One region of the Bradyrhizobium icense genome, then DNA from elsewhere that is predicted to be linked to it. Evidence: predicted binding sites of a transcription regulator. Region 1 holds the regulator's gene; each other region holds the start of a gene.
The links. Region 1 encodes HrcA, which represses chaperone genes, less so after heat shock. Its sites were predicted from a motif close to GTTAGCACTCNCNNNNNGNGAGTGCTAAC; they were not measured.

Region 1 (9,701 bases):
CGAGGCTTCTTCAACGCACGCACGGACGATTGCAAAGGCATGTCGCTACCAGGCGGGACCCGCCCACGAGCGGGGATGTCAGAAAACAGTCATAAACACGTATAGGTCGACGGGGATACGGTCAAGCCAAACGGTAATGCGTCGGCCGCGCCGAAGTCCCCGCGATCCGGCGATAACACACTGTGCAAGCTGAATGAATCATGACTGACAGGCGAGGAACTGCGCTCGCCCGGGCGACATGCGTAGGGTTCAGGAGCCCGCGCGGGAGCCGAAGAAGTCTTTGACCTTGGTGAAGAAGCCCAGCGCCTCCGGCTGGGTTGCCCCGGAGGACAGCTTTTCGAATTCGGCGAGCAGTTCCTGCTGCTTCTTGGTCAGATTCTGCGGCGTTTCGACCATAACCTGGACATACATATCGCCGGTCTGGCGCGAGCGCAGCACCGGCATGCCCTTTGATGCAATGCGGAAACGGCGGCCGGACTGCGTTCCCGCCGGCACCTTCACCTTGGTCTTGCCCTTGTCGATGGTGGGCACCTCAAATTCGCCGCCGAGTGCGGCCGCGACCATCGAGATCGGAACCCGGCAGTGCAAATCGGCGCCATCGCGCTGGAAGAATTCGTGGGTCGCCAGCGACAGGAAAATGTAGAGGTCGCCGGGCGGGCCGCCGCGGACGCCGGCCTCGCCTTCGCCGGCCAGCCGGATACGCGTGCCGTCCTCGACCCCCTGCGGAATGTTGACCGACAGCGTGCGGTCGCGCGTCACCCGTCCCGTGCCCGAGCAATTCGGGCAGGCGTCCTCGATCATCTGGCCGCGGCCCTGACAGCCGGGGCAGGTCCGCTCCAGCGTGAAGAAGCCCTGGGCCTGACGGACGCGGCCGGCGCCGCCGCACATCGCGCAGGTCTTCGGCTTGGTGCCGGCCTTGGCGCCGGTGCCCGAACAGGGCTCGCAGGTGACCGAGACCGGAATCTCGATCTGCGCGGTCTTGCCGAGGTAGGCTTCCTCCAGCGTGATTTCCATGTTGTAGCGCAGATCGGCGCCGCGCTCGCGTCCGCCGCCGCGCCCGCGCTGCCCGGCCATGCCGAACAGGTCCTCGAAAATATCAGAGAACGACGAGGCAAAGCCCGCACCGAATCCAGGACCGCCACCGCCCATGCCTTGCTCGAACGCGGCGTGGCCGTAGCGGTCATAGGCGGCGCGCTTCTCGCCGTCTTTCAGGACTTCATAGGCCTCGTTGATTTCCTTGAATTTAATTTCGCTGGCGGCATCGCCTGGATTCCTGTCCGGATGCCATTTCATCGCGAGCTTGCGGAAGGCCGACTTGAGCTTGGATTCGTCCGCGTTCCGCTCGACTTCCAGGGTTTCGTAGTAGCAGCGCTTGGTGGACATCAGTCAAACCCGCCCGAAATTCGTCTTCATGCCGAAAGCACCTTCAATCGAAGATGCCGCCATCGGCTTAAAGAAAAATGACCCCCACCCATCGAACGCGAGCCGTGCGCTCTTTTGGATGAGGGTCATGATCGAAAGCCCGCTTATGCCGACTTCTTGTTGTTCTTGTCGTCGTCGACCTCGGTGAACTCCGCGTCGACCACGTCATCCTTGGCAGCATCCCGCTTGGCGTCCGCCTCGGCCTGCTGCTTGTACATGGCCTCGCCGAGCTTCATCGAAGCCTGCGCCAGCGTGTTGGTCTTGGCCTTGATGGCCTCGGCGTCGTCGCCCTTCAGCGCTTCCTTCAGATCGCTGACGGCGTCCTCGATGGCGCGGCGCTCGCTTTCCTCGACCTTCGAACCGTGTTCGGCCAGCGCCTTCTCGGTGGAATGCACCAGTGCGTCGGCATGGTTCTTGGCGTCGACAGCCTCGCGGCGCTTCTTGTCCTCGGCCGCATTGGCTTCGGCGTCCTTGACCATCTTCTGGATGTCGGCCTCCGACAGGCCGCCGGATGCCTGAATCCGGATCTGCTGCTCCTTGCCGGTCGCCTTGTCCCTGGCCGAGACGTTGACGATGCCGTTGGCGTCGATGTCGAAGGTGACCTCGATCTGCGGCATGCCGCGCGGCGCCGGCGGAATGCCCATCAGGTCGAACTGACCGAGCACCTTGTTGTCGGCCGCCATTTCACGCTCGCCCTGGAAGACGCGGATGGTGACGGCGTTCTGGTTGTCCTCGGCGGTCGAGAACACCTGGCTCTTCTTGGTCGGGATCGTGGTGTTGCGGTCGATGATGCGGGTGAACACGCCACCCAGCGTCTCGATGCCGAGCGACAGCGGCGTCACGTCGAGCAACAGCACGTCCTTGACGTCACCCTGCAGCACGCCGGCCTGAATCGCCGCACCGATGGCGACGACTTCATCCGGGTTGACGCCCTTGTGCGGCTCCTTGCCGAACAACTGCTTCACGACTTCCTGGACCTTCGGCATGCGGGTCATGCCGCCGACCAGCACCACCTCGCCGATTTCGGCGGCGGTGAGGCCTGCGTCCTTCAGCGCCTTGCGGCACGGCTCGATGGTCTTCTGGACGAGATCGTCGACCAGAGCTTCGAACTTGGCGCGCGTCAACTTCATCGTCAGATGCTTCGGCCCGGTCTGGTCCGCCGTGATGAAGGGCAGGTTGATTTCGGTCTGCGTCGTCGAGGACAGCTCGATCTTGGCCTTTTCAGCGGCCTCCTTCAGGCGCTGCAGGGCGAGCTTGTCGTTGCGCAGGTTGATGCCCTGCTCCTTCTGGAATTCATCGGCGAGATAACCGACCAGGCGCATGTCGAAATCTTCACCGCCGAGGAAGGTATCGCCATTGGTCGACTTCACCTCGAACACGCCGTCGCCGATTTCCAAAATCGAGACGTCGAAGGTGCCGCCGCCGAGGTCGTAAACCGCAATCGTGCCGGATTTCGATTTGTCGAGACCGTAGGCGAGCGCTGCCGCCGTCGGCTCGTTGATGATGCGCAGCACTTCGAGACCGGCGATCTTGCCGGCGTCCTTGGTGGCCTGACGCTGCGCGTCGTTGAAGTAGGCGGGGACGGTGATGACGGCCTGCTCGACCTTCTGCCCGAGATGGGCTTCCGCGGTCTCCTTCATCTTCTGCAGGATGAAGGCGGAGACCTGCGAGGGCGAATAGGTCTTGCCGTCGGCTTCGACCCAGGCGTCGCCGTTCGATGCCTTGACGATCTTGTAGGGAACGAGCTTCTTGTCCTTCTCGACCATCGGGTCGTCGTAGCGGCGGCCGATCAGGCGCTTCACCGCGAAGAACGTCCGCTCGGGATTGGTCACCGCCTGGCGCTTGGCGGGCTGGCCGACGAGGCGCTCGCCGTCATCGGTGACGGCAACGATCGAAGGCGTGGTGCGCATGCCTTCCGCGTTCTCGATGACTTTTGCAGTCTTGCCATCCATTACGGCGACGCACGAATTCGTGGTGCCGAGATCGATCCCAATGACCTTTCCCATGGTCCTCATATCCTTCTTTTTGCGGCAGGTTGGCTGGGCCCTGGACGGCGCACCTAACCGAACCCCCAACGTTCAAATACTCGCGATATTGCGACGGTGAGCCTCATATAGGAGGGTGGGTTAGGCCTGCAAGGACCGAACGCAAGCTTAGGGCCTGAAAAGCCTGACGTTTGGAAGAATGTGTCAACCCGGGCGGCTCGGGGCCTGTGCCCGGAGCGCGATTAAGAAATCGGCAAGGCCGCTCGTCGATCGCGCCGCGGAGACGTTGCGCAGCAATTGGGTATCGGCCTATCGAGTGGGCTCGGGACGCGTCCGAGGGGGAGCGGTATTTGGCCGCTGGAGGCGCCTCAAAAAGAGCCCGAAGACCGGGCAGAAACCCGCAAAAAAGCCGAGATATCGGAACGTAACGGGGGAACGGACGCCTACCCAGCCCTGTTGCAGGGACGTCAAAACCGCTAAAAGCGGGCCGACTGGAACGACGCTGTCGTACCCAACAGGCCCAGAGATACGACTAGAGATTCCACGCGCTGCATCGTCCGGCCCACTGAGCGGCCTCCATGCAAACCCGGTAGATCCTCCATGAAGCCCCTTCGCTACTTCGCTGCGGTTGCCCTGATCGTCGCCGCCATATCTTCTGCCGTTGCCGCTTCCGCGTTTGCCGCCGATCCGGTCTTTCCGCCGGGCGCCAGGGTCGGCATGACGCCGCTGGTCGGCCTCAACAAGGCCAAATCCTTCATCGGCTTCGAGACCGAGGATAAGGGCGTCAAGGTGCTGGTCGCGGACCTGCCCGCGGAAGCCTATGGCGAGGTCGCCAATGCCTTCAAGGCCAATCCCGGCGGCACTGGCGGCATCAAGCCGGAGAGCATCGAGACCAAAGCGGGACTCGCCTACTACACCGCCGAAAATGCCAAGGACGGCGCCACCAACGTGCGCCGCTATTCCATGATCCTGCCCGGCCCCACCTTCTCGGGCTACGTCGCCGTGCAGGTGCCGGAGAACGCCTCGAAGATCTATACCGACGATGCCGTGCGCCAGATGTTTGCATCCGCCGTGATCCGCAACGAGGTGCCGATCGACGAGCAGCTCGGGCTGATGCCGTTCAAGATCAGCGAACTCTCGAGCTTCAAGAACGTCCGCACACTGGCGCCGGGAGCGGCCCTGATCCTTTCCGACAGCGACGAAAAGAAAGGCTTCGAGATCGCGCCCTTCATGATCATCGGCCTGATCGGCTCGACGGCGGCATCGCCTGACGATCGCGGCCGCTTTGCCCAGCAGATCGCGACAACCATTCCCGGCGTACGCGACGGGCGCATCACGATGTCCGAGCCGGTCCGCATCGATGGCCAGCCCGGCTACGAGACGCGCATCGATGCCATCAGCGGCAAGGACAACACGCCGGTGACGATCGTGCAGTGGCTGCGGTTCGGCTCGCAGACCTCGATGCGCATCATCGGCTCTTCGCCGCGCGACGACTGGACCAAGGCCTTTCCACGATTCCGCGCCGTGCGCGACGGAATCCATCCGCGGACCTGATCGCGAAATTTGCGGGCCGCGCCGCAATTTCGGGCTTTCGTTCGCACATGCGTGGAACTAGCCTTTCCCCGTCGGGTTCACAACCGGGAGAAGCACGATGCTCGATCGCTGGCTGGTTCTGACAGCGCTCAGTGCGACGTCCATCGCTGCCCTCGCTCCAACGGCGCTTTGGAACGCACCGATCGAACCTGACGACGCATCCGCGCTGCTCGTCATCGACGTGCAGAACGATTTTCTGCCCGGCGGCAGCCTCGCGGTCAATGACGGCGATCAGGTCGTTCCCGTCATCAACCGCATCGCCGAGAGTTTTGCCAATGTGGTGCTGACGCAGGACTGGCACACGCCGGGCCATATCTCGTTCGCCACATCCCATTCCGGCCGGAAGCCGTTCGAAACCATCGATCTACCCTACGGCAGGCAGGTGCTGTGGCCCGAGCACTGCGTGCAGGGCACCGAGAGCGCCTCGCTGTCGAAGGACCTTTCGATCCCGCATGCCGGCCTCGTCATCCGCAAGGGATTTCACAAGGGAATCGACAGCTATTCGGCCTTCACCGAGGCCGACGGCAAGACCACGACGGGGCTCGCCGCCTACCTGAAGGCGCGCGAGGTGAAGCGGGTTTTCCTCGCCGGCCTCGCCACCGACTTCTGCGTGGCATGGAGCGCGCTCGACGCTCGCAAGGCGGGCTTCGAGACCTATGTGATCGAGGACGCCTGCCGCGGCATCGACACCCAGGGCTCGCTCGCACAAGCCTGGGCCGACATGACCAAGGCGGGCGTCAAGCGCATTCAGTCGGGGGACATCGCAGGCTAGCGCGTTCGTTCGCCCAGTTCAGAGGCTTGGGATGTCAGGTCCAGCGGCTCCATTCGCGTTCGAGATAATCCGTCGTGCGCCGTCACAGCGCATCGCGGGCCTGATCACTGGCATGACCGGTTATCGCGAAACGGCGCGCGGCCGGTTTGTCCAGCGCGAAGCCGCCGGCCTGGTGGTGCCGCTGATCATCAGCTTCGGCACGCCGTTCCTGATTGCGCTCGGGCGCGAGCCTGACGCCGCCGACCGGCAGCCGAGCTTCGCCGCCGGGCTTTATGCCGGCCCGGTTCATATCGAATCCGATGGCGGCGCCGAATGCGTGCAGGTCGATTTCACGCCGCTCGGCGCCTATCGCTTCTTTGGCGGCGCCGTCGTCGATCTCGCCGCGCGCATGGTCGACATCGGCGACGTGCTGGGCCGCGAAGGGCGTGAGCTGCGCGATCGGCTCGGTGCTATAGCCCGCTGGCAGGATCGCTTCGATCTGGTCGAGGATTTTGTTGCAGGCCGTGCCAGCCATCGGCCTTCGCCCGAGATCGCTTTCGCCTATGGACGGCTGGCACGCAGCACGGGCGGCGTGCGCATCGCTGCGCTTGCAAGAGAGATCGGCTGGAGCCGCAAGCATTTGGTCGATCGCTTCCGAACGGAGATTGGTCTGGCGCCGAAGCCGGTTGCCCGCATGATGCGCTTTCATGAAGCGTGCCGACTGGCGCGGAGGGGAGCGGCAAGCGGCTGGGCAGGGATAGCGGCCGAAAGCGGCTATGCCGACCAGGCGCATCTCGTCCGCGAATTTTCAACCCTTGCCGGCGAACCGCCAACGGCCTGGGCCCACCGGCTGGCGCTGACTGACAGCCGCCTGCTGCGCTCGCTGGACGCACTGGACGCCTGACCACTCTGGTAACAAATCTTCAAGCCGACACTGCCGTGCGTGCGCACAATGGCGCAGCAACAGTCCGCAAGGAGTTTTTCCGTGACCCAACGAAGCGAAAACGAAGCGCCGCGCATCTATCCGACGATGCGCTGTCGGAATGACGAGGCCATGATCGGCTGGCTGAAAGACGTGATCGGCTTCACCGAACGCGTCATCTACCGCAACGGCGACACGGTGCAACATGCCGAACTTGCCTACGGCTCCTCGCTCCTGATGCTCGGCCAATGCAGTGACGACGAATACGGCAAACTGGTCGGCGATATCAATGGCCGCCGCACCGACGCGCTCTACGTCGCGGTCGACGATCCGGATGGGCTGTACGCCAAGGTGAAGGCTTCCGGAGTCAAGATCGAGATGGAACTGCACGATACGGATTATGGCAGCCGCAATTTCGCCTGCCGGGATCCGGAAGGCAATCTCTGGAATTTTGGCACGTACCGGCCGAACGCGGACGAGAAGCCGCTGTAAGCGCAGGCCAGCGTCGAGCGCATTCAGTCGGGCGCCCGATGAATCCAGTTTTTGTAACGCCTATTGTGGGCGTTCCCCGGATGCTGCGCAGCGCGCCGCGCATGCGGCGTGGTGCGCTGCTGATCCGGGGTCCATACGCTGCGGCTTGGGTCCCGCCTCTGCGCAGCGGCGTTTCACGCCGCACCGCGTCCGGGACACGAGATGCTAGCTTTGCTCTGAGGGAGCAGTGGCCGGCGCTGCCTTGGCGCCACCTTTCGACACACCGACGAGTGCCGGGCGCAGCACGCGTTCGCCGATCATGAAGCCGGCCTGCACGACCTGAACCACTGTTCCTGCGGGAACGGAAGGGTCGGGCACTTCGTACATCGCCTGCTGGAAATTGGGATCGAATTTCTCGCCCGACGGATCGAACTTCTTGACGCCGTTCTTCTCCAGCGTGTTCAGCAGCGAGCGCTCAGTCAGCTCGACGCCTTCGATGAAGGCCTTCAGCGCCGGATCGGCGCTGGCCTTGGTTTCGGCCGGCATGGCATCGAGCGCGCGCTGCAGATTGTCGGCGATTTCGAGAATGTCGCGGGCGAAGCCGGTGATGCCATAGGCGCGCGCGTCGGCGACTTCCTTGGCAGTGCGCTTGCGCAGGTTTTCCATCTCCGCCAGCGTGCGGAGCATCTTGTCGCGCGCTTCCGCCGCTTCCTTCATCAACGCCTCGACCGATCCTTCCTCGGGATCGTCGGGCATGATGTAGGGTTTTGAGACCACGGGCTCGCCGGTCTGGTTGGCCGGGTTCACCGCGTCATCACTCGGCCGGTTGGGATCGGTCATAAGACTGCCTTCTCAAAAAACGGTTCTGGTTCGATGGGGATTTGCTGAGCGGGATATCGTGCTTTAGGGGCCGAAAATCAAGCGCAACCAGCCAGGATTGGGGTCGATTCGTGGCGGATCAGCCGCCCAGCATCCGGCTGACGATCCGGGCGGCGTAATCCACCGTTGGAATTACCCTTGCATAGTTCAGCCGGGTCGGCCCGATCACGCCGAGAACGCCGACGATGCGACCCGACGCGTCGCCATAGGGCGCGATGATGGTGGAGGAACCGGACAGCGAGAACAACTTGTTCTCCGATCCGATGAAGATCCGCACGCCTTCGGCGCGCTCGGCGCGGCCGAGCAGATCGATCACGCCGCGCTTGGTCTCGAGATCGTCGAACAGCGATTTGACGCGTTCGAGATCTTCCAGCGCGTGCAAATCTTCCAGCAGGTTGGCGTGGCCGCGCACGATCAATTGCCGGTCCTCGTTTTCGCCGCCCGACCAGCTTGCGATGCCCGCCTCGATCACCTTCTGCGTCAGTTGGTCGAGCTCGATGCGGCTCTGCGCCATCGCGGTTTCGAGTTCGAGCCGCGCTTCGGCGAGCGTACGGCCGCGAATCCGCGCATTGAGAAAATTGCTCGCTTCCGTCAGCGCCGACGAAGGCACGCCGGGCGGCAGCGCCAGCACGCGGTTTTCGACCTGCCCGTCTTCGCCGACCAGCACGACCAGCGCGCGCTCCGGCTCCAGGCGGACGAATTCGATGTGCTTCAGCCGCGAATTGGATTTCGCGGTCAGCACCACCGCAGCCGCCCGCGTCAGGCCGGACAGCCGCGTCAGCGCCTCGCCGAGCGCCGCCTCGACCGATTGCGCCCGGCCGACGGAGGCAAGCTGGCTCTGGATCGATTCCCGCTCGGGCTCGGTGAGATCGCCGACCTGCATCAAGGCGTCGACGAAGAAGCGCAGGCCGAGTTCGGTGGGCAGGCGGCCGGCCGAGGTATGCGGCGCATAGATCAAGCCGAGCGCCTCGAGATCCGACATCACATTGCGGACCGAAGCCGGCGACAGCGGCACCGCGATCAGACGCGAAATGTTGCGCGAACCAACCGGTTCGCCGGTCGCGAGATAACTCTCGACGATTTGACGAAAAATATCGCGCGAGCGCTCGTTGAGCTGGGCGAGCCCCGCATGCGGCGCGATCAGGCCAATCGGATCGTGGTGGGCCACTGTTAACTCCCTGATACCCCTAATTTGTCGATCCGGCGGGCCGATGACAAGCGTCCGCTTCGCATAGCGTTTTCGAGCGAGGCATGCCCTCGGATTTGATCCGGGGTGGCGCCGGTTCGGGTAAAGAAAACGCGTCAAAACAAGAAGGTAGAGGTTCGGTTCTGATTGATTCAGAACCGAACCTCTACCCCCAAGGGCAAAAGCCCTTGCCGCTGCCCGTTCCCCCTCCTACAAGCACCCGCGAACGAATTTTCGTCGACTTTCGAAAGGATTTCTCATGCGGCCGAGCCGCCGTGCGCCCGATCAGTTGCGCCCCGTGTCGCTGGAACGCGGCGTGGTCAAATATGCCGAAGGTTCCTGCATGGTGAAGTTCGGCGACACCCATGTGCTGGTCACCGCTACGCTGGAAGAACGGCTGCCGCCCTGGTTGAAGGGGCAGGGCCGCGGCTGGGTCACGGCCGAATACGGCATGCTGCCGCGCGCCACCTTGGAGCGTACCCGCCGCGAGGC
Region 2 (9,701 bases), 3.4 Mb from region 1:
CGGTCCCGGGTTCTGCGGAGCGGCATGAAGAATGCCGCACCGCGCCCGGGACAAGCCGGCCTTAGAAGTCCATGCCGCCCATGCCGCCGCCCGGAGGCATTGCGGGGCCGCCGGCGTTCTTCTTCGGCAGTTCGGCGATCATGGCTTCGGTGGTGATCAGGAGAGCCGCGACCGAGGCCGCGTTCTGGATCGCCGCACGAACCACCTTGGTCGGGTCGATGATGCCCTTGGAGACCAGGTTGCCGTATTCGCCGTTCTGCGAGTCGAAGCCGTAGGAGTACTGCTCCTTCTCGAGGATCTTGCCGACGATGACGGAGCCGTCTTCACCGGCGTTGATCGCGATCTGGCGGGCCGGCGCGGACAGCGCCTTGCGCACGATCTCGACGCCGGTCTTCTGGTCGTCGTTCTGGGTCTTGAGGCGCTTGAGCTGCTCGGTGGCGCGGAGCAGGGCGACGCCGCCGCCCGGCACGATGCCTTCCTCAACCGCCGCGCGGGTCGCATGCATCGCGTCATCCACGCGATCCTTGCGCTCCTTCACTTCGACTTCGGTCGCGCCGCCGACGCGGATCACGGCGACGCCGCCCGCGAGCTTGGCCAGACGCTCCTGCAGCTTCTCACGGTCGTAGTCCGAGGTGGTTTCCTCGATCTGCGCCTTGATCTGCTGCACGCGCGCCTCGATGTCGGCCTTCTTGCCGGCGCCGTTGACGATCGTGGTGTTTTCCTTGTCGATCATCACCTTCTTGGCGCGACCGAGCATCTGCAGCGTGACGTTCTCGAGCTTGATGCCGAGGTCTTCCGAGATCGCCTGACCGCCGGTCAGCACCGCGATGTCCTGCAGCATGGCCTTGCGGCGATCGCCGAAGCCAGGAGCCTTGACGGCCGCGACTTTCAGACCACCACGCAGACGGTTGACCACGAGGGTGGCGAGGGCTTCGCCTTCGACGTCTTCGGCGACGATGACCAGCGGCTTGCCGGTCTGCACCACGGCTTCGAGCAGCGGCAGCAGCTCGTTCAGCGAGGACAGCTTCTTCTCGTTGATCAGGATGTAGGCGTCGTCCATTTCAACGCGCATCTTGTCGGCGTTGGTGACGAAGTAGGGCGAGATGTAGCCGCGGTCGAACTGCATGCCTTCGACGACGTCGAGTTCGGTCTCGAGCGACTTGGCTTCCTCGACCGTGATGACGCCCTCGTTGCCGACCTTCTTCATGGCGTCGGCCAGGAACTTGCCGATTTCGGCGTCGCCGTTGGCGGAGATGGTGCCGACCTGGGCGATTTCCTCGTTCGAGGTGACCTTCTTGGAGTTCTTGACGAGGTCGGCGACCACGGCTTCCACGGCCAGGTCGATACCGCGCTTCAGATCCATCGGGTTCATGCCGGCGGCAACCGACTTGGCGCCTTCACGGACGATCGCAGCCGCGAGCACGGTCGCGGTGGTGGTGCCGTCGCCGGCCGCGTCCGCGGACTTCGAGGCGACTTCGCGCACCATCTGCGCGCCCATGTTCTCGAACTTGTCGTCGAGCTCGATCTCCTTGGCGACGGTGACGCCGTCCTTGGTGATGCGGGGAGCGCCGAACGACTTGTCGAGCACGACGTTGCGGCCCTTCGGGCCGAGCGTGACCTTGACGGCGTTGGCGAGAATGTCGACGCCGCGCAGCATGCGGTCGCGGGCGTCGACGCCGAATTTGACTTCTTTGGCTGACATATTTGGTTTCCCTGAGTTGATCTTTGTTTCTCACCCTGTGGGGGAGGCGCCTTGCGGGCGCTCCTCAGGGTGAGCGTGGCAGGCGATGTCTTAGGCGGCCTTCTTCTTGGCCGAGGTGACGTCGAGTACGCCCATGATGTCGGACTCCTTCATGATCAGGAGCTCCTGGCCGTCGATCTTGACCTCGGTGCCCGACCACTTGCCGAACAGCACGCGGTCGCCGACCTTGAGGTCGATCGGGATCAGCTTGCCGGCTTCGTCACGGCCGCCCGGGCCGACGGCGACGACTTCGCCCTGGGAGGGCTTTTCCTTGGCACTGTCCGGAATGATGATGCCGCCAGCGGTCTTCTCTTCGGCGTCGATGCGTTTGACCACGACGCGGTCGTGAAGCGGACGGAAGTTCATGCAGTCCTCCTAAACGTCTGGGAATGTTGTAGAATTCTGGAATTTTGGCAGTCCGGGCCAGCGAGTGCCAGCTCGGCTGCGGCTGATTTAGGCCAGTATTCTTCGGGGGACAAGGGCTTCTAGCAGAAAAATTGGCACTCAAATATGTCGCCTGCCAATTTCATTAATCATGATTAACCGGACGGCGGCACGCTGGGACCGATATTAGCACGTGCGGTAAGCTGCTGCTAACGCGCGAATTTTCAACAAATCATTAAACATTTAGGCTTGTGATGGGTTGGTATCGTGCGTCACATTTCTCTCATGTGAGCGCATCTCCGCCGGGGTGGCTCGGTGTGTGGCCACCACGACAATGCGCTCCTGAACCGGAGGTATTGGCATGGTCTCGCGGGTTGGAGTGGCTTCCGACGACTTCCGGAAGCAGGTGCTGGGTTACGGGCTGACGACGGCGCAAATTCTCTATCGGATGCCGGATCACCCTTCATTGCTGCAGACCTATGTCTGGCAGAACTACGATCTGTTTCCGAAATTCCCCGCGCTGAAGGACTTCCTCGCGTTCTGGCAGGAAAAGCTTGATGGCCCGCTGTTTTCCGTGACGGTGGCGCATTCCAGGCTGATCAAGCCGACCGAGCTTCGCGCGGTCGACGGTGTGTTCAGGCTGCATTGAACTGCAGGTCTCGTAGGGGTGCGCAAAGGCGCGACAGCGCCGTGCCCACCATCTGACACTCCGCTCGCGAAGGTGGGCACGCTGCGCTTTGCTCACCCTACAAAAGTTTTCTGTGTTAGCCTCCCGCCACAAACAAAAGGGAGGCACGCATGGCCAAAAAGAAAGTGGCATCACGATCCGCGGCGCAGCCCGCCGTGAAGAAGAAATGGGCGGGCCACAAGACAGCAGCCAAATCCTCAGCCCGCAAGACGGTCAAGTCAAAGGCGCGGGACGTGCCGGTAGCAAAATCGAAGCCGGCCAGGAAGGCACGGCCGAAGCAGCGCATCGCCATCAGCCATCACCGCGAAGAAGATTTCAAGGCCGATGGTCTGCGCGCTTATGCCAAGTACCGCGATCTCGGGATTGCCGACGCCACCCACGGCCTGGCGCAGGCGCACGTCATCCGCCTCCAGGGTCCGTGCAACCCCGCGGAAGTCTCAAAGTTGCATTACCACGACGTCGAATTCCAGATGGTCTACGTGCTCAAGGGCTGGGTGAAGACCTACATGGAAGGACAGGGCGAGACGCTGATGCAAGAAGGCAGCGCCTGGACCCAGCCCCCGCGCATCAAGCATCTGATCATGGATTATTCGGACGACGTCGAACTGCTGGAGGTGATTTTGCCGGCGGAGTTCAAGACGGTGGAATTGGCGAGTTAAGGCGCTGTCATTCCGGAGCGACGCGTCAGCGTCGAATCCGGAATCTCGAGATTCCCCGATGCGCTATTGCGCATCTGAGGTCTGGTGCTTGCGCACCGTCCCGGAATGACGCGGAGCGTCACGTCAACACCCCCACCACCGCCCCCATCAAACACGTCGCCAGGGTGCCTGAGACGATCGACTTCAGCCCGAGCGCATTGATCTCCTCGCGCCGCCCCGGGGCCATGGTGCCGAGGCCGCCGATCATGATGCCGAGGCTGGCGAAGTTGGCAAAGCCGCACATCGCGTAGAGCATGATCAGCCGCGAGCGCGGATCGAGTGCATCCGCGCCGAGTTTCGAGAGGTCGAGATAGGCGATCAGTTCGTTGAGCACGGTCTTGGTGCCCATCAGGCTTCCGGCCGTGACGGCTTGCGGCCAAGGCAGGCCCATCAGCCAGCACACCGGCGCCATCAGAAGCCCAAGCAGCCGCTGTAGCGAAATTTTGGCGCCGCCGATCTCTGGCAACAGCCCGAGCATCGCATTGACGAGATAAACCAGCGCCACCAGCACCAGCAACATCGCGACGATGTTGAGCAGCAGTTCGAGCCCGGCCGCGGTGCCCTTGGCGATGGCGTCCATCGTGGAGGACGCGTGCATGTCGGGATCTCCGAGCGAGCCGCCAGTGCGCTTGTCCGAAGTCTCCGGCACCATGATCAGGCTGATCAGGATCGCGGCCGGTGCGCCGAGCACGGAGGCGATGACAAAATGCGCGGCGGCATCGGGGATCAGCGGCGCGAGGAACGTGGCGTAGAGCACCAGCACGGTGCCGGCGATGCCGGCCATGCCGCCGGTCATGACCAGGAACAATTCGCTGCGCGTGAGCTGCGCCAGATAGGGACGGATGAACAGCGGTGCCTCGACCATGCCGAGAAAGATATTGGCTGCGGCCGACAGCCCCACTGCGCCGCCGACGCCGAGCGTGCGCTCCAACAGCCACGCCATGCCGCGCACGACCGGCGGCAGCACGTGCCAATAGAACAGCAACGTCGTCAGGACGCTCATGACGAGCACGATCGGCAGCGCCTGAAATGCCAGGATGAAATCCGCGCCCGGCGCCTTGAGATCGAACGGCAGCGCACCGCCGCCGAGATAGCCGAACACGAAGGAAGTGCCGGCGCGCGTCGCCGCCGCGATCGTGCCCACGGCGTCGTTGATGGCGCCGAACGCCTTCGCCACCGGCGGCAGCTTGAGCAGCACCAGCGCGGTGACGATCGTAACGGCAAGGCCGACCGCCATCTGCCGCAACGAGACCGCGCGGCGGTTCTCACTGAGCGCCCATGCGATCGCCAGCAATGCCAGCACGCCAAACGCCGATTGCAGTTGCAGCATGAATCCCCCGAAAACCCCGGCCGGGATTATGCCAATCTTGTCGATTTGTGAAAGCCCAACTCAACTCGTGTCCCGGACGCGGTGCAGCGTCACTTCGGCACTGCGCGACGCGCGGAAAGCTAAGCCCCGGCTCAGCAGCGCAGCACTTCGCGCCGCGCTGCGTCCGGGGCACGGGCGCGCACGTCAGCCCCGTCCGACGAACGGCATCTTGGTTGCCATGACCGTCATGAACAGCACGTTGGCATCGAGCGGCAGGCCGGCCATGTAGGCCACGGCGTCGCCGACTGCCTTCGCGTCCATGCGCGGTTCGTGCTTCATCGTGCCGTCGGGCTGCATCACACCGGGTCCGGCGACCATGCGGTCGGTCATCGGCGTCGCGGCATTGCCGATGTCGACCTGGCCGACCGCGATGTCGTACATGCGGCCGTCGAGATTGGAGGCCTTGGTGAGGCCCGTGATCGCGTGCTTGGTCGAGGTATAGGCGGCCGAGAACGGCCGCGGCGCATGCGCCGAGATCGAGCCGTTGTTGATGATGCGGCCGCCGCGCGGGGTCTGATCCTTCATGATGCGAAAGGCGTGCTGGGTGCACAGGAACGGGCCGGTAAGGTTGGTGTTCACCACCGCCTGCCACTGCTCGAGGCTGAGGTCCTCGAAATTCACCGGCGGCGCGCCCATTCCGGCATTGTTGAAGAGCACGTCGAGCCGGCCATAGGTGTCCTTGACCTTCTGAAAGAGGGCTGCGATCGAGGCCGGGCTGGTCATGTCGGCGGAAACGCACAGGCTCTTGCCGACATTGTCGCCGAGCTTCTTGGTTTCTTCCAGCATCTCCATGCGACGCCCGGCGAGCACCACGGTGTAGCCGGCATTCATCAGCGCCAGCGATGCCGCGCGTCCGACGCCGGTGCCGGCACCGGTTACGAGCGCGATCTTGTTGGTTGCGTCGGCCATTGTTTCCTCGCCTTCAGTTCTTGGTTTCTGTTTCGGATTTGTAGGGTGGTCTCGGAATATTCTGGTGCGCCGCGCGCAAGGCCGCCGACCAGCGCGAACGCAGATCGTGGAAATAGGGTTCGCCGGCCTCGATGCGATGGTTGAGGTCGGCCTCGCAGGCATCCGCGCGCACCACCAGCACGTCGATCGGCAGGCCGACGCCGAGATTCGAGCGCATGGTCGAATCCATCGAGATCAGGCCGGTCTTCAGCGCCTCATACAGTTCGACGTCGTAATGCATCGCGCGATCGAGCACCGGCTTACCGTATTTGTGCTCGCCGATCTGCAGGTAAGGCGTGTCGGTGGTGCATTCGATGAAATTGCCGGCGGTATAGACCATGAACAGCCGCATCCGCGAGCCCTTGATCTGGCCGCCGAACAGGAAGGAGACGTCGAAGGAGACGTCTTCGGATCGGAGCGCCGGGCCTTCGGTGGCATGGACCATGCGGATTGCCCTCCCGATGCGCTGCGCGGCCTGGAACATGGTCGGCGCGTTCATCAGCGTCTCGACCTCGCCGGTGTTGGGGTCTTCGATGCCCTCGGTCAATGTCGAGAGCACCGACTGGCTGATCGCCAGATTGCCGGCGCTGGCGACCGCCATGATGCGCTCGCCGGGTTTCGAGAAAATGTGGAGCTTGCGGAAGGTCGAGACATTGTCGAGGCCGGCATTGGTGCGGGTATCCGCGATCATGACGAGACCGTCCCGTACCAGAATTCCGCAGCAATAGGTCATTCCCGATCCCCGAACGCGTCTGTTTTCGGCGGCCAAACTAGTAGCCAATTTCGAAGGGCCATCCAACCCCAATTCCCTCGTGGCGCGGCAGGCGCCGGGCGGGTGAAACCTTCATACCGAAGGCGGGGAACGCCTGCGGAATTTCCGGCCGCACGACAACAGCCAGTGCAATAATCTGCGGTTTTGAGGGTGTGTAGCTGAATAAGTGATCGGTAGGGTGGGCAAAGGCGCATCGCGCCGTGCCCACCATAATCCCCACGATCTCAATGCTTAATGGTGGGCACGCTTTGCTTTGCCACCCTACGCAGGGCTACTGCGATTGGCTTTGCCACTGACCCGGCCGCCCGGCCTGTTCGACCTTGACCGCAACCGTCAGCGTCTCCGTGCCGCCGCCATAGCGGGTGCCGCGTACCGGGGCCGCGCCGAGATAGTCGAGCCCGATCGCGACGCGGGCGTGGGCGTCGGTGGTGCAGATGCCGTTGGCGGCATCGAAGCCGACCCAGCCGAGATCGGGCACGTAAGCTTCCGCCCAGGCGTGGCCCGCCTGCTGGTGCAGCATTCCGTCCGAGCGCAGGAAATGCCCGGAGACGAAGCGCGCCGGCACGCCGCCGGAGCGGGCGCAGGCGATGAAGATATGCGCGTAGTCCTGGCAGACGCCGCGCTTGAGCGCAAAAGCTTCCGCCGCCGAGGTGCCTGAATTGGTCGGGTCCTCGTCAAACGTCATGTGCTCGCTGATCTGCACCATCAGCGCATGCAGGAAACCGACCACGTCGCCATCGGACTCCGAGCGCAGCTCGCGGGCAAAGGTCGCCATCGCCGGATTGACTTCGGTTAGTGCGGTCTGGCGCAGGAACAGGCTCGGCGGAAAGCGCTCATCGGTGCCGCGCAGCACGCCGCCCGTGTCATGGGTCTCGATCAGGCCCTCGACATGGATGGTGAGGTCGGCGATCGGTCCGTGGGTGAGCACATGCGTGACGTTGCCGAACGCATCCTGGTGCATGTCGAGGCGAGAGTCGGTCGAGACATCGATCTGCCATTCGGCGACATACTGTCCGTCATGGCTGCCGGGCGTCATGCGCAGGATCTGAATCACGCCCGTGGCCGGCGGCTCGTAGCGATAGCTGGTGGAGTGGGCAATTCGCAGGCGCATGGCGTACCGTAGTTTCCACTGTCATTCCGGGGCGCGAAGCGAACCCGGAATCTCGAGATTCCGGGTCTGGTCCTTCGGACCATCCCGGAATGACGACATCAAATCAAATACTGCTTGGTGATGATCTCACCGAGCCTCGAATTGTCCGCGATGAATTCCTGGATGAACTCATGGACACCGTGCTGGAAGATATCGTCCATATGGCTGTGTTCAAGCCGGTTGCGAACCCCGCGGGCATGGCGCTGGGCGGCGCCCTGGCGGCCGTAGGCGACGCCGATCTGGTCGAGATTGCGCACCAGATTGCTGTAGCAGCTCGCCAGCGACCGCGGCAGCGTATCGTTGAGGATCAGGAGGTCGGCGATCAGCCACGGTTTCAGCGTCTCGCGATAGACCCAGTGGTAGGCCGTCAGCGCCGACACTGAACGTAGGATCGAGGTCCACTGGTAGTAGTCCAGCGGGCCGCCGACGTGCTCCTCCTCGGGCAGCAGCACGTGATATTTCACGTCGAGAATGCGCGCGGTGTTGTCGGCGCGCTCCAGATGCAGCCCCAGCCGCGAGAACCAGTAGGCGTCGTTGCGCAGCATGGTCCGGTAGGCCGAGCCGTCGAACCGCAACGAAGTCTCCTGCACGAAGCGCAGAAACCGCGCCAGCTCCTCGCGGCTCGACGTGCCCTTGCCCCAGACTTCCTGCAGCTCGATCCACGCCGAATTGATGGTGTCCCACATCTCCGATGTCAGCGCGGTGCGAACCGAGCGCGAATTGAGCCGGGCGGCCTCGATGCAGTTCTTGATCGAGGAGGGATTCGAAGGCGAGAATGCCAGGTACTCGACGACGTTCTGTTCGGTGGCCTCCAGATAGACCTCGTAGAAGCTCGCGCTGACGCCGGCCGTCAGAAGCGCCGATTCCCACTCATTGGTCTTGCCGATATAGGCCGCGGGCAGCGCGGTGACACGCAGCGTCGCGTCGATGGTGCGCGCGATGTATTCGGCGCGCTCGACGTAGCGGGCCAGCCAGTACAGGTTTTCGGCAGTGCGCGACAGCATACGAAAATTTCGCTCTCTATTCGTCCAGTATCCAGGTGTCCTTGGTGCCGCCTCCTTGGCTCGAATTGACCACCAGCGAGCCTTCCTTCAGCGCCACCCGCGTCAATCCGCCCGGCACGATGGTGACGTGCTTGCTTCCCGTCAGCACGAAGGGCCGCAAGTCGACATGGCGCGGCGCGAGGCCGGACGCGGTGCAGGTCGGGCAGGTGGAGAGCGCCAGCGTCGGCTGGGCGATAAAGCCCTCCGGCTCGCGCTTGAGTTTGTCGCGGAACGCCTCGATCGTCGCCTTGGTCGCGGCGGGACCGATCAGCATGCCGTAGCCGCCGGAGCCGTGCACTTCCTTCACCACCAGTTCGCTCAGATTGTCGAGCACGTAGGACAGGTCCTTCGGCTCGCGGCAGCGCCAGGTCGGTACGTTCTTCAGGATCGGTTCTTCGCCGAGATAGAACTTTACGATCTCCGGCATGTAGGAATAGATCGCCTTGTCGTCGGCAATGCCGGTGCCGACCGCGTTCGCCAGCGTGATATTGCCGGCCGCATAAGCCGACATCAGCCCGGGCACACCGAGCGCCGAATCCGGCCGGAAGGTCAAGGGATCGAGGAAATCGTCGTCGACGCGGCGATAGATCACATCGACGCGTTTCAGGCCCTCGGTGGTACGCATGAACACCTCATCGTTCTTGACGATGAGGTCGCGGCCCTCGACCAGTTCGATGCCGAGCTTGTCGGCGAGGAAAGAGTGCTCGTAATAGGCGGAGTTGTAGACGCCGGGCGTCATCAGCGCGACCGTCGGCTCGGCCGAGGCGGAGAGCGGCGCCACCGAGCGCAGCGCCGACAGCAATTCGTCCGGATATCTCTCCACCGGCGCCACGCGGTGGCGGGCGAACAGGTCCGGAAACAGCCGCATCATGATTTCGCGGTTTTCCAGCATGTAGGACACGCCCGAG
Region 3 (9,701 bases), 1.2 Mb from region 1:
CCCTTCGACGCCGGCGTTCTCCGAGATCTGGCGAACCGGGGCTTCCAGCGCCTTCAGCACGATGTTGATACCGGCCTGGACGTCGGAATTGTCGTTGTTGATGCGGCCGACCGCCTTCTTGGCGCGGAGCAGCGCCACGCCGCCGCCCGGCACGATGCCTTCCTGAACGGCCGCGCGGGTCGCGTTGAGGGCGTCCTCGACGCGGTCCTTCTTCTCCTTGACCTCGACCTCGGTCGCACCGCCGACCTTGATCACCGCGACGCCGCCGGCGAGTTTTGCAAGGCGCTCCTGCAGCTTCTCGCGGTCGTAGTCCGAGGTGGTTTCCTCGATCTGCGCCTTGATCTGGGTGACGCGGGCCTCGATGTCCTTCTTCTTGCCGGCGCCCTTGACGATGGTGGTGTTCTCCTTGTCGATCACCACCTTGCCGGCGCGGCCGAGCATGTTGATGGTGACGCTTTCGAGCTTCATGCCGAGCTCATCGGAGATGAGCTGACCGCCGGTCAGGATCGCGATGTCTTCCAGCATGGCCTTGCGGCGATCGCCAAAGCCCGGCGCCTTGACGGCGGCGACCTTCAGGCCTCCGCGCAGGCGGTTGACGACCAGCGTCGCCAGCGCCTCGCCCTCGACGTCCTCGGCGATGATCAGCAGCGGACGGCCGGACTGCACCACGGCCTCCAGCACCGGCAGCATCGACTGCAGGCCGGACAGCTTCTTCTCGTGCAGGAGCACGAAGACGTCCTCCAGCTCGGCGGTCATCTTCTCGGCGTTGGTGATGAAGTAGGGCGACAGATAGCCGCGGTCGAATTTCATGCCTTCGACGATGTCGACTTCGGTCTCGAGCGACTTGTTCTCCTCGACCGTGATCACACCTTCATTGCCGACTTTCTGCATCGCCTGCGCGATCATCTTGCCGATGGCAGTGTCGCCGTTGGCCGAGATGGTGCCGACCTGGGCGACCTCGGAGGAGGCGGCGACCGGCTTGGCGCGCTTCTCGATGTCCTTGACGACGGCGTGGACGGCGATGTCGATACCGCGCTTGAGGTCCATCGGGTTCATGCCGGCCGCGACCGCCTTGCCGCCTTCGCGCACGATCGCCTGCGCCAGCACGGTGGCGGTGGTGGTGCCGTCGCCGGCCGTGTCGTTGGTCTTGGAGGCGACTTCGCGCAGCATCTGCGCGCCCATGTTCTCGAACTTGTCCTCGAGCTCGATCTCCTTGGCGACCGTGACGCCGTCCTTGGTGATTCGGGGCGCACCGAAGCTCTTTTCGATCACGACGTTGCGGCCCTTCGGACCGAGCGTCACCTTTACCGCATTGGCGAGAACGTCGACGCCGCGCAGCATGCGGTCGCGGGCGTCGCCGGAAAATTTAACGTCTTTGGCAGCCATTGTTTGGACTCCTTAAAATTGGGGTAATCAGCGGCGGCTCCATTCACCCGTCATTGCCGGGCTCGGCCCGGCAATCCATCTTCTTCGAAGGGTGATGGATGCCCGGGGTCAAGCCCGGGCATGACGAAGGAGAGCGCGGCGCCGCTTCGGCTTCGCTAATTAAGTCAGCACGCCCATGATGTCGGACTCCTTCATGATCAGGAGTTCCTCGCCGTCGAGCTTGACTTCGGTGCCCGACCACTTGCCGAACAGCACGCGGTCGCCGACCTTGACGTCGATCGGAATCAGCTTGCCGGCCTCGTCGCGGCCGCCCGGACCCACGGCGGTGACTTCGCCCTGCGACGGCTTTTCCTTGGCGCTGTCGGGAATGATGATGCCACCCTTGGTCTTCTCTTCGGCATCGATGCGCTTCACCACGACGCGGTCGTGCAGTGGACGGAATTTGGTCTTAGCCATGACGTCTCCTCTTTGAAGTTCCTCTGGGAGGCTTGGGTTTCGGGTCTGTGCCACTCGAAAATGGCTGGGAATGCCGGGTATTCGACGCCGCCCCGGGCGGGACAGCACGACCCTTAGCAATCGTCGTATTTGAGTGCTAAACGTGGAGCCGGGGAATATGGCTTGGCGCCGATCCTGTCAAGCAAACAAGGGGGTTAAAGCCTTGGTGAGGCCAATATAGGATGGTGCTTCGGAAACCAAATCGGTGCAGTGGCGTAATTTTAACCGACGTCATTGCTCCGGCAGGCTTTTTGCGGTTGGCTGCTGACGGGAGCGGCCAAGTACTTGCTCGGGGGAATGCGATGATCAGCTCACGTAGTGCGCGTACGGTTGCCAATCTGGCGATCGCGTCGGCGCTTTCGATCTTGCTGGCGGCGTGCAGCAGCATGAGCCTGCCATCGCTGTCGTCCAGTCCGCCGCCCGAGGCCGAGCCCGCCGCTGCGCCCGAGATGCCCGCAACCATCCGCTCCGACGAGATCGTCGGCCGCTGGGGCCTCGCCTCGTTCCAGAATCCCAATGACCGCACCCGCACGGAGGCGGCCGCGCGCGGGCAGTGCAAGCAGCCCTACGTGATCGGCGCCGGCGCCAGCGGCGGCGTCGTCATGCATCTGGCCGACCAGGCCACCCCGCAGGAACTGCGCCTCAAGGGCAGCCCGAGCGGCAAGAACTATATCGGTCCGCCCGGTCCCGCCGGCGGCGACCAGGACCGCGAGATCGTCTCGTTCGACGGCCGCGTGATGGTGACCCGCTTCATCGAAAAGGATGCCGCCGTCCGTTACGGCAACATGGTGTATGTGCGCTGCGCGCCGCGGGCGTGAGGCGGCCAACTTCACACCGTCATTCCGGGTCTGGTGCTGACGCACCATCCCGGAATGACAGCGAAAACAAAAAAACGCCGGCATCATGCCGGCGTTTTGATTCTTAGGTCTCTGTTCACCATCAATCGAACAGGGCGTCGATGTCGTCCTGCGAGGCGTGGCCGGCGTCGCCGTCCAGCTTCGGGCCGTTGAGCAGCTTGGCGTCGCCTTCGCGGGTATCGACGATCGGCTGGGCGTGCGCCTTGATGGCGTCGACGCCGCCCCAGATGTCCATCATCGTGTAGATGTGCTGCTCGATGAACTTCATCGTGGTCATCACCTTGCTGATGCGCTGGCCGGTGAGGTCCTGGAAGTTGCAGGCTTCGAAAATCGAGACGACGCGTTCCTGGATGTCCTCGCTGAGCAGCTTCTGCTGGTCGGGCGAGATGTTCTTGGAGAGGGCGGTCGCCGCCTGGTCGATCGCTTCGGTGGCTTCCAGGATCTGCTGGGTGGCCTGTTCGGTGCCGCCGACGACGGCGCCGAGTTCGCCGTTGACCTTGGCCATTTCCTGGCCGTCAAAGCTCTTGCCGTGCAGGGTGGCGATTTCGCGCTTGGTGCGGTTGATGGCGTCGTGAATGAGATCGAGTTCGACCTTCAGCTTCTCGCACTGCTCGATCTGCGCGCGATAGGTTTCCAGAAGCGCGTGGGACTCGGCGACTTCGCGGATCATGTCCGCGCCCTCGGTCGAAGCGGCGCGGGCGTGGCCGAAGCCGGCCATCTGTGCCCGGATCGCGCGCAGTTCGGCCATGATCTCGCGATGCATCGGGCCGATCTCGCCGCCTTCGACTGCAGGCATGACAATTGGCGTATCGCCCAGAATGGCTTGTTCGATACGAAAACGTTTGCGACTTACCGACATGAGTTTTTCCCACCCCTTCATTGCCTGGGTGTTTTAAACCATGGCGATTTAACGTCAGGTTCACGGCGCGATATCGTGCGTCGGCGCTTTGCATGCGGGCGCACACCAACGATTAACCATGAGGGGTGCGCGTTCACCCAAAATAAACGCTACCGGACAAATCCAGACGCGCCTGCCGACGTGGTGAATCAAAACGCGGCTTCCGTTTACCAAACCGATTAGGTTTTGATTTGTATTGATCGCGTGCAGCGGCGTTCGTCGCGCCGCCCGCGAACCCGCAGTGACGAACAGTACAGAGTACGTCGATGTCCGGAAAAATTTTTGTTGCGCTCCTTGCGAGCGGGTCTTGTCTTTGCCTTGCCAGTGAGGCTGCGGCGATCGACGCCTCATCATCAGCCGAGCCCACCGTGATCTACGCCCGCCAGCCCGCGCCGCCGGTGCCGGTGCGCGTAGCCGCTGCCGAACGCTCCAATATGGGCGGCGGCTTCATCGAATTCCTGTTCGGCGATGCGCCCCAGGGCGGGCGTTATCAGCAGTCCGTCTACCAGCAGCAACCCGACTACGGATATGCCGGCCGGCGCACGCTGCTGCCGCCGATGGATCCGCAGCAGTCGATGCGGCGCGAGGAGGAGGAAGCGTTCGATCCCGCCCAGCACCGGCTCGATCCGAAATATGAAAAGCAGGTGGTCGAGTATCACGGCAAGGAAAGCCCGGGCACCATCGTGATCGACACGCCGAACAAGTTCCTGTTCCTGGTCCAGGGCGACGGTAAGGCGCTGCGCTACGGCGTCGGCGTCGGCCGCCCCGGCTTCACCTGGTCCGGCGTCAAGACGATTTCGGCGAAAAAGGAATGGCCGGCCTGGACGCCGCCGCCGGAAATGCTGGCGCGCCGCCCCGATCTGCCACGGTACATGGAAGGCGGCCCGCAAAATCCGCTCGGCGCGCGCGCGATGTATCTGGGATCGTCGCTCTATCGCATCCACGGCTCCAACGAGCCCTGGACTATCGGCACCAACGTCTCGTCCGGCTGCATCCGCATGCGCAACGAGGACGTCATCGATCTCTACGGCCGCGTCGGCGTCGGCGCGAAGGTGGTGGTGATTTGATTGTTGAGCAAGAGTGAAGCCGCGAAAACAATGTCGTCCCTGCGAACGCAGGGACCCACAACCACCACTGCTCGTTGTTGTGCGAGATAGCGGTACAGCCTCTGCCACAACAGGCATCTGTGGTTATGGGGCCCTGATCGCGCGGAGCCTGTCGTCGGGCGCGCATTCGCGCGACCCGCTTGCTTGTCAGGGACGACGGTCACAAAAAACGGCCGCCCGATCGGGCGGCCGTTTCTCCTTTTAGGTCCGGCGCGCGTCACGCGTAATCGCTGTCGCCGTCATCACCGTCAAAACCGTCACCATCGTGATCCATGTCGTCTTCGTCGTGCGACGCAGAATCGAAGAACCCCTGCCGCGAACCATTGTCATCATTGTTGTCGGCGCGGCGGCTCGATGACCCGATGTCGTTGATGCCGGCCTCGCGCGCCAGATCGCCGCCGGATTGATCGCCCCACGGCCTGCGGTCTTCGACGCCGCCGCGGTGGTTCGCCGTGTCGCCGAACGCCTGGTGGTTGCCGCCGCCCATCATCCCTCGAATGCTGTTGGCCAGCAGCGATCCGCCGACCACGCCGGCCGCGGCCGCCGCTGCCGTTCCGAGGAACGAGCCGCCACCGCCGCCGAACGGCGATTGCTGCGCGCCGCCCGAAGGCTGGCCATAGGCCGGCTGATTATACTGTCCGGGCGCCTGGCTCTGTTGCAGCACCTGACCGCTGTTCCAGGTCGGACGGCCGCCCATGTCGGGCGCGCGGACGTTCGGTACCGAACCCGACGCGCCTTGCGGCTGGTTCTGCCCGAAAATTGCATCGCGCATCGAATCGAGGAAGCCGCCGGATTGGTTTTGCTGATCCGCCGCCGCTTCCAATTCCTGGATGCGCATGTCGGCGCGCTTCAGTGCTTCGTCCTGCACCAGCGCGGTTTGCACCAGCGCATACACCGCATTGGGCGCGTTGAGCAGGCCCTGCATGATCGCCGACATTGCTTCCGGATCGCGCTTGGCGCTTTCTAGCTTGGCGAGGCGGTCGAAAAGATCGTCAATCAGTTGGCGTTCTTGCGGTGTCATGGCCCTCTCCCTCGCGTCGAAATCCCAGCGACGCGCGGGAAAGATGTAAGGAGGGCTTTGTGACGCAAGTAGTGGGTGGCCGAATTAAATTTTGGTATGCGACAAAACGCCAGGCGGATTTCCCGAATTTCTCGTCAACTCAACGTAACTTTATTCGCCGCCAGCAATGTCGGGAAGCGATCACCTGCCAGAAACGCATGTTCCACCTCGCGCTGGGTGGTCAGGGGATCGAGACTCTCGAGCGTTTCGTCGACAAAGCCAGGGTGGCACATCACCAGCCCGCTTTCGGGCAGCCCTTCGAGGAACTTACCCATCAGCGCGCCGAAATCGGACTCTTTCGAAAAATCATAGGCGCCGGCGAAGGCGGGGTTGAACGGGATTTTTGCGTGGGTGGCGCGCTTGCGAAATTGCGCGCTGAGAATGTCGAGCACCAAGGCCTTGGGCGCGTCGAGCGACGGTTTGAGACGTCCGCCCTGGCGAACCCAGGCGTTGGGGGCGGCCTCCTTCACGACGCGCAGAAAAGCGTCGCGCACGCCCGGGAAGAGTTGTGCGTGCTGGTGGCCGTCGACGAAATCGGGCGCGCGGCCGAACAGGTCCTCGAAGGCGGCAAGCTGAGCGGCGAGTTCGTCTTCGATCATTTCAGGATCGAGCCGCCGCAACAGGCCCGCCCGCAGCAATTTCGGAAACGGCAAAAACAAGCCGCCATCGACCGGCCTGAAGTGCATCGTCAGCGGACGAAACGGCGCCGTCAGCGTCGCGTGCAGCCCGATGGCGCAGCGTGGGCTCGCCGCGGCCACCTCCTGCAGCGCGGCGACTTCGGCGCGCCCGATCGCAGGTGCCACCACCATGACAGAGGTGGCATTGAGACGGCCGCGTGAGATCAAATCGCGAATGGCGCGGTTGACGCCTTCGGCCAGCCCGTAATCGTCGGCGCACAGCCAGATCCGGCGCGGCGGCGCGGCATCGTTCATTCGGCGGCGGTCCGCTCGGTGCTGGCCGTCGTCTCGCCGTCGGCGCGCTTCTCGTTGTGCTCGGCGACGAAATAGATCGGACGCGCCTTCAGCTCGGAGAGGATCTTGCCGATATATTCGCCGACGATACCGATCATGATGAGTTGCACGCCGCCGATCGTCATCATGCCGATCATCAGCGAGGGATAGCCGGGGACCTGCTTGCCGGTGGTCCAGACTTCCCAGAGAATGGTGAGGCCGAACAGGAAGGCGCTGATGGCGAGCAGCACGCCGAGCAGGCTCGCAAAGCGCAGCGGCGCCACCGAGAACGACGTCAGTCCCTCGATCGACAGGCCGATCAGCCGGCCCGGGCTGAACGTCGTGACGCCATGCGCGCGCGGCGCCGGCTCGTAATCAACGCGGATCTGGCGGAAGCCGATCCAGTTCGACAGGCCCTTGAAGAAGCGGTTGCGTTCGGGAAGTTGGCGCAGCGCTGCGGCCGCGCGCGGCGACAGCAGGCGGAAATCGCCGGCGTCCTCGGGAATCTTCTGCCGCGCTCCCCAATTGATCAGCGCGTAGAAGCCGTGCACCGCCTGGCGGCGCAGGAACGATTCATTGTCGCGATGCGCCTTCGCCGTGTAGACGACGTCGTAGCCATCATCGATCCAGTGCGCGACGAGCTTCTCGACCAGGTCTGGCGGATGCTGGCCGTCGCCATCCATGAACAGGATCGCGCCGAGCCGTGCATGGTCGAGCCCCGCCATCAGCGCGGCCTCCTTGCCGAAGTTGCGCGACAGCGACACCACCTGGACGTCGAGCGCATCGGGCTTAAGCGCGCGCGCGATCGCCAGCGTGTCGTCGGCGCTGCCGTCGTCGACATAGACCACTTCGCAGGTAAGGCTGTAACGCGCCTTCAGCGTTCTGGCGAGGCCGATCAACCGCTCGTGCAGCAAGGCGAGGCCTGCCGCCTCGTTGTACAGCGGCACGACGATCGACAGCCCCTTTGCCGCCGCGCTGGAGGCGGTGGTCGTCAGGCGGGAAACGTCAGAGCCGAGCGTCATCGATCAGGTCCCAGATTATTCAACCGTATATGTTACCTGCGAGAAGCTGTCGCAACGATGAACGAAACGGCGGCCTTATTGCCGCAGGAACGCCTCGAGCCTGGCAAATAGCGGGTTTTCTCGGTCGAGCACATAGTCGAGCGAGGCAATCGAAACCGTGTCGGCGCCATGCTCGCGCAGGAAACTGCCGAGCGCGTAAAGATGCATCGGTGGGCAGTGCAGCGTGAGCATGCCGGACGAGGTCGGCCCGCCGAACGGCGCCACCACGCCAAAACGGTTATGCGCCTCGTTAAGCAACGCCGCGTTGCAGCCGGCGAAACGTGTGCGCACCTCGCGATATTTGCTGGCCCGCGCGCGCGCGGCAATATGATCGAGAATCACGCGCGCGGTCTCGCGGGCCTCTGCCGACCAGTCGGCATCGCGGGATGCCACGAGATTGGCCTGGCTGCGCAGGATCACGCCGTCGTCGAGCACCTTCAGCCCGTTGGCGGCGAGCGTCGCGCCTGTCGTCGTGATGTCGACGATCATCTCGGCGGTACCGACGGCGGGCGCGCCTTCGGTGGCGCCGGCGCTTTCGACGATGCGGTAGTCGACCACGCCGTGGGAAGCAAAGAAGTTGCGCGTCAGGTTGATGTATTTGGTAGCGACCCGCATCCGCCGGTTATGCTGGGCGCGGAAGCCTGTCGTGACATCATCGAGATCGGCCATGGTGCGGACGTCGATCCAGGCCTGCGGCACCGCGACGACGACATTTGCGCTGCCGAAGCCGAGGCTGTCGATCAGCAGCACGCGCTTGTCGGCATCGGGGATGCTTTCGCGCAGCAGATCTTCGCCGGTGACGCCAAGATGCACCATGCCGCGCGCAAGCTGCGAAGCGATCTCGCTGGCCGAGAGATAGGCGATCTCGACGTTGTCGAGTCCTGCAATGGTGCCGCGATAGTCGCGCGCGCCGCGCGGTTTTGCCAGCGAAAGGCCGGCGCGCGTGAAAAACGCCTCGGCGTTTTCCTGCAGGCGGCCCTTGGAGGGAACGGCGAGGACGAAGGGGGCGCTCATGCGGCGCTCCCTTGCGAGGCGGGCTTGCCGTGCTGAATCAAGGCCTCGATCCACACCGAGAATCCGACCGCCGGAATCGGCGTCGGCGATCCGAGTTGCGTCATCAGGCCATCATAGCGACCGCCCCCCACCAGCGGCTCGACGCCATTACCCTTGGCATGCAGCTCGAATTCGAACCCGGTGTAGTAGTCGAGCCCGCGGCCGAACGAGGTGGAAAAGCGCGTCCGCTTGGTGTCGATGCCGCGCGCGGCCATGAAGCCGACGCGGCTTTCGAGCTGGTCGATCGCCGGCGCAAGATCGAGCTTGGCGTCTGATGCCAGCGCGCGCAGTTGCGCCACCGATTCATCGGGATCGCCCGCAATCGCGAGGAAGCGCTTGATAATATCGAGCGCGTCGCGCGGCAGAGCGCCGCCTTTCAAGGTCGATCGTTCGAGGAAGCGGTCGGCGATTTCGTCGACCGTGCGTCCGCCGACATTGGTGGTGCCGGCGATCGACATCAAATCGGTGACCAGCGCCAGCGCTGCCTTGCGGTCGGAGCCGGCGAGCGCCGCCAGCACGCCCTCATATTCATTATGGCCCGGCGCGGTCGCAAGCGTCAGCCGTTCGATGTCCTCGGCGAGGCTGACCTTGCGGTTGAAATCCTTGATCAGCCGCCGCCGCCAGACGGGATAGAGCTCGAGCGCGTCGATCAGCGCATTGAACAGCGCTACGTCCCCGGTGCGGATTTCGACATCCTGCAATCCGAAAGCCGAAGTCGCTTCCAGCGCCAGCGCCAGCATTTCGGCATCCGCCGCGGCGCGGTCCTGGCGGCCGAAGGATTCGATGCCGGCCTGCAGGAATTCGCTGGGCCCGCCGCCGCGATAGCGGAACACCG

Region 2: a site for HrcA is predicted at 2,151-2,179, ahead of LMTR13_RS15945 (co-chaperone GroES). Genes of this name have one in related genera too.
Region 3: a site for HrcA is predicted at 1,955-1,983, ahead of LMTR13_RS33415 (co-chaperone GroES). Genes of this name have one in related genera too.

Annotation. Positions count from the first base shown of each region.
Region 1 is NZ_CP016428.1:32,940-42,640, reverse strand. Features, by position in the region: gene LMTR13_RS00235 (class I SAM-dependent methyltransferase) at 1-41, opposite strand, end outside; gene dnaJ (molecular chaperone DnaJ) at 250-1,383, opposite strand; gene dnaK (molecular chaperone DnaK) at 1,527-3,428, opposite strand; gene LMTR13_RS00220 (hypothetical protein) at 4,008-4,961, shown strand; gene pncA (bifunctional nicotinamidase/pyrazinamidase) at 5,059-5,772, shown strand; gene LMTR13_RS00210 (helix-turn-helix domain-containing protein) at 5,804-6,655, shown strand; gene LMTR13_RS00205 (VOC family protein) at 6,737-7,165, shown strand; gene grpE (nucleotide exchange factor GrpE) at 7,370-7,984, opposite strand; gene hrcA (heat-inducible transcriptional repressor HrcA) at 8,103-9,191, opposite strand; gene rph (ribonuclease PH) at 9,469-9,701, shown strand, end outside.
Region 2 is NZ_CP016428.1:3,418,764-3,428,464, forward strand. Features, by position in the region: gene groL (chaperonin GroEL) at 62-1,702, opposite strand; gene LMTR13_RS15945 (co-chaperone GroES) at 1,793-2,107, opposite strand; gene LMTR13_RS15950 (usg protein) at 2,487-2,774, shown strand; gene LMTR13_RS15955 (cupin domain-containing protein) at 2,924-3,472, shown strand; gene LMTR13_RS15960 (NupC/NupG family nucleoside CNT transporter) at 3,591-4,841, opposite strand; gene LMTR13_RS15965 (SDR family oxidoreductase) at 5,025-5,789, opposite strand; gene LMTR13_RS15970 (proteasome-type protease) at 5,803-6,561, opposite strand; gene LMTR13_RS15975 (transglutaminase family protein) at 6,872-7,711, opposite strand; gene LMTR13_RS15980 (alpha-E domain-containing protein) at 7,810-8,754, opposite strand; gene LMTR13_RS15985 (circularly permuted type 2 ATP-grasp protein) at 8,771-9,701, opposite strand, start outside.
Region 3 is NZ_CP016428.1:7,192,261-7,201,961, reverse strand. Features, by position in the region: gene groL (chaperonin GroEL) at 1-1,386, opposite strand, end outside; gene LMTR13_RS33415 (co-chaperone GroES) at 1,546-1,842, opposite strand; gene LMTR13_RS33410 (hypothetical protein) at 2,184-2,699, shown strand; gene LMTR13_RS33405 (protein phosphatase CheZ) at 2,821-3,597, opposite strand; gene LMTR13_RS33400 (L,D-transpeptidase) at 3,903-4,703, shown strand; gene LMTR13_RS33395 (DUF2076 domain-containing protein) at 4,960-5,763, opposite strand; gene LMTR13_RS33390 (ChbG/HpnK family deacetylase) at 5,898-6,734, opposite strand; gene LMTR13_RS33385 (glycosyltransferase family 2 protein) at 6,731-7,774, opposite strand; gene hisG (ATP phosphoribosyltransferase) at 7,850-8,827, opposite strand; gene LMTR13_RS33375 (ATP phosphoribosyltransferase regulatory subunit) at 8,824-9,701, opposite strand, start outside.